DNA from 3 places in the Arthrobacter sp. BF1 genome. Region 3 is predicted to be linked to each of the others. Evidence: riboswitches for the same ligand, from Rfam matches in the RefSeq annotation. Region 3 holds a riboswitch; each other region holds the start of a gene.
The links. A riboswitch is a leader RNA that binds a small molecule or an ion and turns the genes downstream of it on or off. The one in region 3 is predicted to bind thiamine pyrophosphate.
Positions count from the first base shown of each region.

Region 1 (4,250 bases), 420 kb from region 3:
GTCCAGACTGGGGGCGCCGCCGGTGCCCATGATGAGGCGGGAGCCCAGCTCGACGCCGTCGATGACAAGCGGGTCGGTGTCCGCCGAGGTGGTGCCGGTGCTTAAGTCGTTAATGACTGTCATGGTGTCAGCCTCCCTGGACTGCGGTGACCAGTTCCACGCTGTCACCATCGGCGAGCGCCGTGACGAACCACTGGCTGCGCGGTACTACTTCTGAGTTGCGGGCAACGGCGACGCCAAGTTTCTGCCCGTCTGTGGCCTGGCCGTTGGCGGCGAGGGGACGGCCGGTGATCTGGCTGACCAGGGTGGTGATGGAGGCGTCGCTCGGCACGGCATGGGGCGAGCCGTTGAGGGTGATCTTCATGCTGTTTCCTTCGTGAATTGAAACGCGGCTGGGGGCTGGCTGGAAAACCTGTCCGGGTTGAGGGCCTGCCATCGCGGATCTTCTTTGCCGTCCAGCAGGTCGCGGCAGATGACTGCCGCTGCCGGAGCCAGCAGCACGCCGTGACGGTAGAAGCCGGTGGCAATGATCAGTCCCGGAACGGTTCCTGAGCCAGGAGCGGGGACCCGGCCCAGCAGGGGCGCGTTGTCCGGAGTCGCGGGACGCGCCCTGGTGGTGCATTCGAGGAGCTCCAGCTCGGCGACGGCGGGCAGCAGGACCTGCGCGTCACGCAGCAACTGGTACACGCCGCCTGCGGAGACGGCCCGTCCCGCGCCGACCATATCTCCCGCTGGGGGCAATGCGTCCTCACGCTGGGTTGCGCCGATCACCACCGTGCCGTCCTGCCGGGGAACGATATAAACCGGCACGCCATGGACCAGGCCGCGGACTGTGGACGTCACCAACGGACGCAGGTGCCGGGGAACACCGAGCCGCAGGATGTCGCCGTAGACGGGCCTCAGCGGCAGCTGCATCCCGCCCGGCAGGCTCCCCAGGGCAGCCGCCGAAAGGCCGTTGGCCACGATGGTCTCCCCCGCCAGGACTGTTCCGCCACTGGCCAGTTTCACCCCGCTGACCCGGCCGTCCTCCCAGAGAAGCGCGGCGGCGCGGTGACCAACGGCGAACCCTTGCCGGGCGCCAACCACGGCGGTGCCCGCGTCCGAATCGTGGCCGGCCAGGACTTCCCGCAACGATGCGACCAGCCTCCGCGGGTCCACCTGATGGTCCGCCGGGATCTCCAGGGCACAGGAAATGGCCGGACTGAGCAGCGGCTCCTTGCCTCTCGCTTCCCGGACCGTCAGCGTCTCCACCAGCAGTCCGTTGGCCTGCTGGACGGCCCTGAGGTCCATGAGCGCGCGGCGGTCCGCTGCGTCGGCACCGACGGCGAGGGTCGGCGTCGTCAGGTAGCCAAAATCCCCTGCCCCCGCCCGTGCAAGGGTCGCCGCGAAGGCAGGCCAAAGGTTCGAGGACTCGAGCATCAGCTCCAGGAGGCCTTCCTCCTGGTAGTGCAGCTCGCTGACGGGCGCGAGCATTCCAGCGGCCGCCCAGCTGGCCCCTGAACCCGGTTCGTCATCGATCACCACCACGGAGCGGCCGGAGAGCCGTGCCTCCCAGGCGATGCAGTGGCCAATGACTCCGCCACCGATCACCGCCACATCGGCGTGCAGGACGGGACTGTTCACTCCGCTGCCCGCGGCAGTGTCAGATGTGCTGGCGGGCGCGCCGCCGGATGGGGGGACCATGTGTTTCCTTCCCTACGCCGGTACTAGCCGGATCAGGTCAAGCGGTCGGCTCTCATGCCCTCTCAGCCCTGCCGCTTTATGACGGCTGCGACGGGCTCCCGCAGTACTCGCCCAGTTTAGGGGAACTATGGTGGTTTCCATGAACGTGTCCTCCAGCCCCAGCATCCTCCCCAGCACCACTGTCCAGGAGTCCGGCGGCGGCCTGCCCCACAGCGCCAGGCTGTACCTGTGTACTGATGCACGCCGCGACCGCGGGGACTTTGCTGAGTTCGTGGACGCGGCGTTTGCCGGTGGCGTGGACATCATCCAGCTCCGCGACAAGGCCATCGAGGCCGCCGAGGAGCTGGAACTACTGACGGTCCTTCAGGCGGCCGCAGCCCGCCACGGACGGCTCTGGGCAGTCAATGACCGCGCCGACATCGCCATGCTGTCCGGCGCGCCGGTCTTCCACGTCGGCCAGAAGGACCTTCCCGTGGCCTCCGCACGAACCCTGCTGGGGGCCGGCGCCGTGGTGGGGCTTTCCACCCACACCACGGAACAGATCGAGGGCGCCATCCGGCTGTCGTCATCGGTGACTGCCGACGACGGTCTCGACTACTTCTGTGTGGGACCGGTGTGGGCCACCCCCACCAAACCCGGCCGGGCCGCCGTCGGCCTTGACCTCGTTCGATATGCGGCGGACGCCGTCGCTGCCTCCGGAACCCAAGCCGCGCTCCCCTGGTTTGCAATCGGCGGGATCGGCCTGGACAACGTTGAGCAGGTTGTGGCGGCAGGCGCCAGCAGGATCGTTGTGGTTCGCGCCATTACCGAGGCCTCTGATCCGGCAGCAGCTGCCGCGGCCCTCCTGGCCGCCTTGGACGCCGGCGCTGCCTGAGAATCGAGCGCGCAACTCCTGAGATCCCGCGCGCAGCGGGGCGGGGCGTGCGCGATCCCGCGAAATCGAGCTAACCTGACTTTTGTGTCCCATCATCGGTTGGCCCCCAACGTCCATGAGAAGAACAACGCCCTCGCAGCAGCCCTGAGTGCCCTGCGGACTGAACTGGAACTGCCCGGGCCTTACCCGGCCGAGGCGGTCCGGGACGCCGAGGCGGCCGTGGCCGCTCATCAGCTGCCGGCCGCTGACCTCACGGACGTTGAGTTCCTGACCATCGATCCGGCATCGTCCACGGACCTTGACCAGGCACTGTTCATCGAGCGTTCCGGCGAGGGCTACCGGGTGCTATACGCCATCGCCGACGTGCCCTCGTTTGTCCGCCCCGGCGGCAATCTGGACGCCGAAACCCGCCGCCGCGGCCAGACGTTCTACGCCCCGGACGGCCGGATCCCGCTGCACCCCGAGGTCATCAGCGAGGAGGCGGGCAGCCTCCTGGCCGATCAGCTGTGCGCGGCGTTTGTCTGGGAATTCGGGCTCGACGACGCCGCCCACGTTGGCAGCGTGTCCGTCCGGCGGGCCACCATCCGCAGCCGGTCCAAGTTGGACTACAAGGGCGTCCAGGCCGAGATCGACGCCGGCACAGCCAACCCCGTGCTGCAGCTCCTGAAGGAAGTGGGCCTCAAACGCGTTGAACTGGAACGCCAGCGCGGCGGCGCCAGCCTGAACATGCCGGAGCAGGAAATCGTCCAACTGCCCGACGGCGGCTACCGGATTGCGGCGGCGCCCCAGCTTCCGGTGGAGGACTGGAACGCCCAGATTTCGCTGATGACCGGAATGGCGGCCGCGGACATGATGCTGGCGGGGAAGGTCGGCATCCTGCGCACCATGCCCGCCCCGGACGAGCGCTCCCTCCGTCATTTCCGGCTCCAGACTGTGGCCCTCGGCAAGCCGTGGGACGGGAAAACCAGCTACGGCGAGTACCTTCGCAGCCTCGACCCCACCGAGCCCCGCCAACTGGCCATCCTGCATTCCGCAGGCATGCTGTTCCGCGGAGCAAGCTACACGGCGTTTGACGGCACCGTCCCCGAAGCTGCCATCCAGTCGGCCATCGGTGCGGCCTATGCCCACACCACGGCGCCCCTCCGGCGGCTCATCGACAGGTTTGTGCTGGTGATCTGCGAAGCCCTGAGCAACGGCAAGCCGGTCCCCGGCTGGGCGCGGGAAGCCCTGCCCACCCTGCCGGAAATCATGGCCGCATCCGACCAGCTGGCAAGCCGGATGGAACGCATGGCACTGGACACCGTGGAAGCTGCCCTCCTGGTCAACCACATCGGCCAGGAGTTTGATGCGATTGTCATTTCCGGGTCCAAGCCGCAGAAAGACAACGGCAACGGCGCCAAAAACGGGAACGGCGGGAAGAACGGGAACGGGAAGAACGGCAACGGCCCCTCGGGTATCGTCCAGATCGCCGAGCCGGCCGTGACAGCCCGGTGCGCCGGCGACCTGGAATCCGGTACCACGGTGCGGGTGCGCCTGATCTCCTCCGATATCGCCGCCCGTGAGGTCCACTTCGAGCTTCTGGCCTGAGTTGCCTGCCCGTGCGTCAAGGGCCAAAAGCCGGGATTCGGGGTCCGTACGGCTAGACTGAAGAAGTAGATATGGATGCCCGGTCGTTGATTTCCTTGATTTTGAA
Region 1 covers NZ_CM155271.1:2,853,349-2,857,598, forward strand. The annotation lists gene AC1MCD_RS13320 (thiazole synthase) at 1-123, opposite strand, end outside; gene thiS (sulfur carrier protein ThiS) at 128-364, opposite strand; gene thiO (glycine oxidase ThiO) at 361-1,683, opposite strand; TPP riboswitch at 1,676-1,795, opposite strand; gene thiE (thiamine phosphate synthase) at 1,823-2,557, shown strand; gene AC1MCD_RS13340 (RNB domain-containing ribonuclease) at 2,642-4,144, shown strand.
Region 1: linked by a shared signal. The riboswitch ahead of thiO (glycine oxidase ThiO) and the one ahead of thiD (bifunctional hydroxymethylpyrimidine kinase/phosphomethylpyrimidine kinase) in region 3 are both predicted to bind thiamine pyrophosphate.

Region 2 (4,250 bases), 1.5 Mb from region 3:
TGTCGCGGTCCCGCTGCGGAGCCATCAGGACCTGATCGTCACCGCCGTGGGGCACGTGATCTCGCTGATCCCGGGTTCCCTGGTGGTCGAAGTGGACCGTTCAACGTCCACCCTGTACCTGCACGCGCTCAATATCAGCACCGCCGAGGACGTGGAGAGCCTGCGCGCGGAAGTCCGCTCCATCGAAGCCGGCTTGATCCGCATCATGGGCACGAAGGAAGAACTCGAAGCAGTGCGGCAGGAGAACCCGGCATGATGCAGATCGTCCTGGCTGTCACGGCAGTCATCCTTTCGCTGGCCGCGGCCGGCGCCATCATCCGGATCGCCCGGGGCCCCTCACTGCTCGATAGGGTGCTGGCCTCCGATGTGCTGCTGGCCATCCTCGGCGCGGCGCTGTGCATCGACATGGCCGTGAACCGGCACCTGAACAACCTGATGCTGCTCGTGGCACTGTCGGTGGTCGGCTTCATCGGCTCCGTGACAGTGGCGCGCTTCGTGGCCGACCGGCGGGAGCAGACCCATGAGTCCTGAGGCGAGCCTGATGGATAACGTGATTGATACCGTGACGGCGGTGTTCCTGGTGGCGGGTGCCCTGATGTCCCTGGCAGCCGCCGTCGGGCTCCTCCGCTTCCCCGACCTGCTGAGCCGCATGCACGCGGCCACCAAACCGCAGGTGCTGGGGCTGTTCCTGCTCCTGGCAGCCATCGGCCTGCAGATGCGGACGTGGTGGGTGTGGCCGGTGCTGCTGGTGGCCTGGATTTTCCAGCTGTTGACCGTACCGGTGTCCGCGCACATGGTGGGACGCTCCGGCTATCGCACCAAGCACATGCACCGCGAGCTGCTCAGCTCCGATGACCTGGAGGCCGTGGTCCAGAAGGCGGCCAAGTCCGCCCGTGATGAGGCATCCAACGGCGGCAGCCCGCACTAATACCGGAGTTTTTGTCCAGATAATCCCGCTTTATGGCCGACGAAGCGGGATCATCTGGACAAAAACTCGGCTAGACGATGTCCTGGGTCTTGGCGAAACGGGTGATGGCCCGCTGCGTGCCGCGGTTGGCGAGGACTTGGATGATGGTGCTGACCGAGGCTGAGATCAGCGCGAACGTCAGCGCCGAGCGCAGGCTCGTGGGGGTGTCCTCGCCCTTGCCTGTGGGCGGCTTGTTGCCGGTGGACTTCTCCCACACAGTATTAACCAGCTTGGTGCCGGCAAACCCGGCGGCGAGGCTGATTCCTGTGCCGAGCAGCTTGATGAACAGGTTCATGGGTTGAACTCCTTGTGACCGGGGTCGGGGACTGCCTTTAGCCTAACGCGATCAGGCCGCCAGCCAGCACAAGGCCAGCACCTAGGCCGGGCGCATGGACCCCAGAATCTCCCGGAGCGCCTCCACCACCAGGTCGTGGTCCTGCTGTTGGGGCAGGCCCGAGACCGTCACAGTGGCCACGGCGCCCACTCCGGTGACGTAGACCGGGAAGCACCCGCCATGCGCGGCGTAGACCATTTCGTCATACCAGCCCTGGTCCTCGATCCGGCCGCCCCGCAGCCTGGCGCGCAGGCCCACCAGCAGCGAGGGGATCTCGTACCGTGCGGCCGTTCGCTGCTTGGCCCGGACCCAGTGCTCGTTGTTCGGCGTGGCACCGTCCAGGGCAACGTGGAACAGGACCTGGTCACCTTTGGTGATATCGATGGCGATGGGCAGCTTCCGGGTCTTGCCGAGCTCCACCAGCAGCAGCCCCAGGCTGAGGGAATCGTCCTTCGTGAACCGCGGGAACTGCAGCTCACTGACCTCGGCGTCGATCCGGGCAATCAACGCCTCGAGCGAGCCCGGGGGCTGGCTCTCGTTGGAATCGGGATCGAACGCTGTCACATGGGATGGGTCGGCAGTCATGGCCCACAATCTACCCGCCTGCGGTGTAAACTGGACCACGCCCATCAGGGCAGAATTATTCACGACAGGGGAGCGCCGCCGTCGGGCAACTGCAGGAATGCAGCCGGTGGATGGGCGCTGAGAGTGCGGACAGCCGCAGACCCTCGAACCTGATCCGGTTAGTACCGGCGCAAGGGAGTCGAGCTTCTCAGAGTGTCCGGATCCGGACGGCGCAGGCCGTGCGGCAACCGCGAACACCCTCCCCTCCTGTACCTCAGGAGGTTGACATGACAACAGTAGGCACCAAAAAAGCCAGCTATACGTGGCGCGTTGTGGACATCGTGGTGGCGGCTCTGATCGCCATCGCCGGCGGCGTTATTTTCTGGGCATGGTCCCAAGGTGCGGCGCTGGTCTCCGCACCGATGAACGCCACATACCCGCCCCTGACCGGCCTGATCGCCGGCGGTTGGATGATTCCGGCCGTGCTGGGCATGCTTATCATCCGCAAACCGGGCGCAGCACTGTTCTGCGAAGCTGTTGCCGCCACCGGTGAGCTCATGATGGGTTCGCAGTACGGCACCACCGTGCTGATCTCCGGCATCCTGCAGGGCCTCGGTGCGGAACTCGTGTTCGCCGCCTTCGCCTATAAGAAGTTCAACCTCCCCACTGCCCTGCTGGCCGGTGCCGGGGCGGGGCTCTTCTGCGGCCTGAACGACTCCTTCCTCCCGTGGGGCTGGAACATCGCCTACGAAGCCGGCGATAAAGCCGCCTACATCCTCTTCTGCGCCGTCTCGGGTGCCGTCATTGCAGGTGCTGTCTCCTGGGTCGCCACCCGCGGCCTGGCGAAGACAGGCGTGTTGAGCTCCTTCGCATCCCGGAAGGCCTTCTCCGAGGCCGTCTTCAACTGATGGCCGACGCCGACGCCGGCGCTTCCGCTGTGCGCCCCGCCGCGGTGTCCGCCCGTGGCTGGGGCTGGCGGCACGCCGGCCGCGCCGTACCCGCCGTCCACGGGCTCGACCTGGACATCGCGCCGGGTGAGCGGGTGCTGCTGCTGGGGCCCTCGGGCGCCGGCAAATCAACGCTGCTGCACGCGCTCGCCGGGGTGCTGGGTGACGAAGGGGACGACGCCGACGAGACGGGTTCGCTGCTGATCGACGGCGTTGCGCCGCGCGGCCAGCGCGGCCGTGCCGGACTCATGCAGCAGGATCCCGAAACGCAGGTGGTCCTCTCCAGGCTCGGCGACGACGTCGCTTTTGGTGCCGAGAACCTGGCCGTGCCGCGGGATGAGATCTGGCGGCGGGTGGAGGAAGCGCTCGACGACGTCGGGCTGCGGAGTGCCGGCCGCTCGGACAGTGCGGCCGGGCTCCCGCTGGACCACCCGACGTCGGCCCTGTCCGGCGGGCAGAAGCAGCGGCTGGCGCTGGCCGGCATCCTCGCGATGCGGCCTGGGCTGATCCTGCTGGACGAGCCCACCGCAAACCTCGATCCCGCCGGGGTCCTGGAGGTCCGGGACGCCGTGGGCCGCTGCCTCGACAAGACCGGCGCCACCCTGGTGGTGGTGGAACACCGCGTGTCCGTCTGGAAAGACTTGGTGGACCGGATCGTGGTGCTGCAGCCGGGCTCGGCTGCCGGCGCCTCCGGCAGCAGCTCCGGCACCTCGGGCGGCTCCTCCGGCGTGCTCCTGGACGGGCCGCCGGACCAGGTGCTCGCCGAGGCGCGCAGCATGCTGATCCGCGCCGGCGTGTGGGTGCCGGGCTACGTTCCCGAAACACGGCCCCGGGCAGGCAGTTCCGCCAATACCGGTCAGCTGCTGCTGGCGGCCGAGCAGGTTGCCGTATCCCGTGAACGGCCACGCCGGCGCGGGTTCCGCACCATCCCGCCGGTGCCCGTGCAAACGGGCATCACGGCCCAGGTCCGCGCCGGCCAGGCCCTGACCGTCACCGGCCCCAACGGCGCCGGGAAGTCCACGTTGGCGCTGACCCTCGCCGGACTGTTGGCGCCGGTGGAGGGCAAGGTGTCCGCCGCCGTCGAGCTTTCCGAGGGAGCCGGAATTGATCCGTTCTCGTGGAAGGCCAAACAGCTGATTTCGCGGATCGGCACCGTGTTCCAGGAGCCCGAGCACCAGTTCGTCACGGGGCGGGTCCTGGACGAGCTGATGTTCGGTCCGCGCCATCTGGGGCACGGGGAGGAACGTGTGGACGAGCTGCTGGAGCGGCTGCGCCTCACCCACCTGGTGGACGCGAATCCGTACACCCTGTCCGGCGGCGAAAAACGCCGGCTGTCGGTGGCTACGGTCCTTGCGGCCCATCCGCGCGTCCTAGTGCTCGATGAGCCCACGTTCGGCCAGGACGCCAATACGTGGGCCGAGCTCGCGTCGTTCCTCTC
Region 2 covers NZ_CM155271.1:3,910,610-3,914,859, reverse strand. The annotation lists gene AC1MCD_RS18445 (Na+/H+ antiporter subunit E) at 1-256, shown strand, start outside; gene AC1MCD_RS18440 (MrpF/PhaF family protein) at 253-531, shown strand; gene mnhG (monovalent cation/H(+) antiporter subunit G) at 521-928, shown strand; gene AC1MCD_RS18430 (DUF4235 domain-containing protein) at 999-1,262, opposite strand; gene AC1MCD_RS18425 (heme-degrading domain-containing protein) at 1,344-1,886, opposite strand; TPP riboswitch at 1,943-2,080, shown strand; gene AC1MCD_RS18420 (ECF transporter S component) at 2,153-2,773, shown strand; gene AC1MCD_RS18415 (ABC transporter ATP-binding protein) at 2,773-4,250, shown strand, end outside.
Region 2: linked by a shared signal. The riboswitch ahead of AC1MCD_RS18420 (ECF transporter S component) and the one ahead of thiD (bifunctional hydroxymethylpyrimidine kinase/phosphomethylpyrimidine kinase) in region 3 are both predicted to bind thiamine pyrophosphate.

Region 3 (4,250 bases):
TGCTGCCAGCTCCACCGGCGACGCGGTTGAGGGTAACGAAGTCTCCAACGGAGACCTTCTCTTGCCGGCCGCCTGCGCGGACAATCGCGTACACCACTTGGGAACTCACTTCTCTCGACGTTTATTACTAAATTTGCGTGCGGGCCCGAATCCAAAACTGGCTGGGTTTCCCGCTGTGCCTCAACGCCGTGGGGTCGTAACCCAAGTGTTGGCGTAAGCACCGAAGATCTAGAATACGCTAATTTCGCCTTCGGCTGCAAATGAGGCTGGTTACGGCCGGTTGTCTGTGATAAGTCCCACTAGGGGGATCACTACTGACAATCCGAAACCGTGCCCGACTATCGTACCGGCTGCAGCCACCGCAAATGTTCAGGCGTGCAGGCGCGGCGCGTCGAAGAAGTCCACTTCGAAACGGCATGAGTGCCTGAACGCCCGGAGCATGGCGTCCTGTTCGTCCGCTGATGCCCTCCTGCCTGCCTCGTCAGCCATGGCGACAGCTTCGCCGGTTGCCTCTGCGAAGTCCTCGTCCGCGTAGGTCCGAAGCCACTGGGCGTACGGGTGCTCTTCCGGTGCTCCGGCTGCCAGGAATTGCGCATGCAGGGTCTGGCCCACTTCGGCGTAGAGCCAGAAGCACGGCAGGAGTGCCGCCACCAGCACTGCGTAACTGCCGGAGGCGGAGGTTGCCAGCAGGTGGTCCACGTAGGACTTGGTGACCGGGCCCAGGACGTGCTCCACCGTGCGTGGGCTGAGCCAGGTGCGGTGCAGTTCGGATTCGACCTCAAGGCAGTGCTGGGCCGACCGGGCCCAGAACAGCTGTGCGGCTTCCGTAGGCGCCAGCGCACTGGCTCGGGCCAGGGCACGCGAGTAACCGTTGAGATAGATGGCGTCCTGGGCGAGGTAGTAGGCGAACTGATCCTCCCCCAACGTGCCTGCGGCCAGGCCGCGGATAAATTCAAGCCCGTAGATGGCGTCCAGGTCAGGGGCCGCCGCCTGGCGCAGGGCCGCAGCGAATTCCCCGGTGGCGAGGGGCCGCCGGACGTGGTGGAAGTGGTGGATGGGACCGTTGCCGCCCCCGACCTCCAGCTGGCCCGAGGCCTGCAGCGCGCCGGCAAGCCAGGGCTTCACCTGTCGCAGCGATGCTTCCCATTCCCCCAGCCGGGCTTGTGCCGTGGCCATCGCGGAGGACAGCGAGCAGCCGGTGCCGTGACTGTTGCGGGTGGGTATTCTGTCTCCGGCCACTTCCACCACCGGCCGGGAGAGTAGCCCCCCGGCGTTGACGAGGGCATCCGGGCACGCACCGCCGTCGAGATGGCCTCCCTTGACCAGGATGGTGGCGCCGGTGGCCGCGGCGAGGCGTTTGCCCTGTTCCAGCGCGGCGGCCCAGCCCCGGGCTTGCGGTTCGCGCACAAGGATGGCCAGTTCAGCGAGGTTGGGCGTAATGAGGTCCGCGAGCGGCAGCAGGGCGAGCAGGGCAGCCTCCGCTGATTCCTTCAGCAGCCGGTCCCCGCTCGTGGCAACCATGACGGGATCCAGAACCACGACGGCGGGACGCACCTCTTCCAGCCAGCTGCGGACCGTGTCAATCACCTCCGCATTTCCCAGCATGCCGATCTTGACGGCGTCGATGGTGATGTCATCGCTGACGGCATCAAGCTGCTGGCGCAGGAACGCAGCGGGTGGCACGTGGACAGCCTGGACACCCTGGGTGTTTTGAACGGTCAGTGCGGTGATGGCTGCCATGCCGTATCCGCCCAGGGCGGCAATACTCTTGAGATCGGCCTGAATACCGGCCCCACCGGAAGGATCCGATCCGGCGATGGACAGCACACGCGGGGTAGCACGCAGCACTGCCCCCGAAGTGGACACCGGGCGCTGGGCAGCGCGCCCTTGTAATGGTTGCTGAGGTTGGGGGGCATGGGAAGTTTCGGGGGTTGCGGGAGGAAGGACATAGGTCGAAGCCAAAGGAGACATCCCTTCGCCGGTACTAACCGGACAGGTTCAACGGGTGTGGATCTCAGCCGGCTCTTTGCGCGGCACCCCGTGTCAGACACCCACCCTAGCGTTTCCGTGCTGCCGCCGCTTCAGATGAAGCCGGAACGCACGATGCCCGCACGCGCCCCTCGGAAGGGGGCGGGTACGGGCATCCTGGGTGGTGGCCTCGCGCAGAGTCAGAGCTCCGAAGCGGGTACCCCTACGCCGAGGATAATCGGCGCATTTGCCTCTGCCGGTGCTGCGGCCGCCGGAGGAGTGGTGCGCTCCGGCGCCTTGGCGGCATGGGTATGCCCGGCGGCGGCCGGAACCGCTTCGTGGTGCTCCACCGTGGTGGCGTTGGCTGCGCCCTGGGCACGGCTGGCGCTCCGGTTCCGTCGCGGACGGCGGGCACGGGGCTGCTCGGTGTGGTCGGAGTAGTCCTTCTCGGCCACGGCAGGAGCCTGGGCAGAAGCCTGAGCCGGTGCCTGACGTGCAGGCTCTGCGGCCTGCTGACGCTCGGTCCGCTGGCGCTCAGCCGGCTGCCGCTCCGCAATCCTGCTTTCGTCCTGGCGTGCAGCCTCCTGGCTTTCGGCCGGAGCGCTGGCGGCAACAGGTGCCGGTTCGCCAAGCTTGGCGAACGCCTCCGCCAGGCGGTCAAGAGTCAGTGCCGGAGCCTGCGGCCGCTCCTCGTGGTGCTCCACAAACGGCAGCACTACCTGCTCGCCACCGAACGTCAGCACGGCGGCGGGCCGGCCCGTGCTGTCCGTCTCGGAAGGTTGCGCCGGCGCAAGGGCCGGGGCTTCCGGGCCGGAGGCCTTGCCGGCCGCCGCATGGGCTAGTTCGTCGTCGTGCAGGTGGGCCGCGTGTGCGGCGGCCGCAATGTTGGCGAGTGCCGCCCTTGTGGCCTCGGCCTTGGCATGGCGCTCGGCGTCGCTCGGATCCGGGTGGACCGTATGGATCTGCACCGGAGCTGCAGGCGCTACGTCCAGGGGCTGCCCGCCGCGGCCGCGGCGGCGCTTACGGTCAGTCCGCGCGCCCTGCTGGGCGTCCGGACGGGTGTCGACGCGCTGGTTGTCCGGGCGCTGCGCGTCCGGGCGGTTGTCGGCACGCTGCACGTGGTGTTCGGCGGCGACGGTGTTGGCGCGGCGGTGCTCCACGGGGTCGTCGTGGGTGACAATTCCGCGTCCGGCGCAGGTTTCGCACTGTTCGCCGAACACCTCCAGGAGTCCGGTGCCCATGCGCTTTCGCGTCATCTGCACCAGACCCAGCGACGTCACTTCCGCCACCTGGTGCTTGGTGCGGTCCCGGCCCAGGCATTCCACCATGCGGCGGAGCACCAGGTCGCGGTTGGACTCCAGGACCATGTCGATGAAGTCAATGACAATGATGCCGCCGATGTCGCGGAGCCGGAGCTGCCGGACCACTTCTTCGGCCGCTTCGAGGTTGTTCTTGGTGACAGTTTCCTCGAGGTTGCCGCCGCTGCCGGTGAACTTACCCGTGTTGACGTCCACCACGGTCATGGCTTCGGTACGGTCAATGACCAGCGAACCGCCGGACGGCAGGAAGACCTTGCGCTCGAGTGCCTTGTGGATCTGCTCGTCGATCCGCCACGCGGCAAAAATGTCGTGGTCCTTGGTCCACTTTTCCAGGCGACCCACCAGGTCCGGGGCAACGTAGGTGACGTAGGCCTCGATGGTGTCCCACGCCTCTTCACCGGAGACGATCAGCTTCGAGAAGTCCTCATTGAAGACGTCGCGGACCACCTTGATGGTGAGGTCCGGTTCGCCGTAAAGCAGCTCCGGGGCCAGGATTTTGGTGGACGTGGACTGGCTTTCGATGCCCTCCCACTGAGCACGCAGCCGGTTGATATCGTGCGTGAGTTCCTCTTCCGAGGCACCCTCTGCGGCGGTCCGGACAATCACGCCGGCATGCTCGGGCAAACGGTCCTTGAGGATGCGTTTGAGGCGGTTGCGTTCGACGTCGGGCAGCTTGCGGGAGATGCCCGTCATGGAGCCGCCCGGCACGTACACGAGGTAACGGCCCGGGAGGGAGATCTGGCTGGTCAGCCGGGCGCCCTTGTGTCCCACGGGATCCTTGGTCACCTGGACCAGGACGGTGTCGCCCGACTTAAGCGCGTTTTCGATCCGGCGCTGCTTGCCTTCGAGGTTAACGGCTTCCCAGTTCACTTCACCGGCGTACAACACGGCGTTGCGGCCGCGTCCAATGTCAACGAACGCCGCTTCCATGGAGGGCAGGACGTTCTGAACCTTGCCCAGGTA
Region 3 covers NZ_CM155271.1:2,428,492-2,432,741, forward strand. The annotation lists gene rplU (50S ribosomal protein L21) at 1-97, opposite strand, end outside; gene thiD (bifunctional hydroxymethylpyrimidine kinase/phosphomethylpyrimidine kinase) at 370-1,971, opposite strand; TPP riboswitch at 1,954-2,051, opposite strand; gene AC1MCD_RS11420 (Rne/Rng family ribonuclease) at 2,169-4,250, opposite strand, start outside.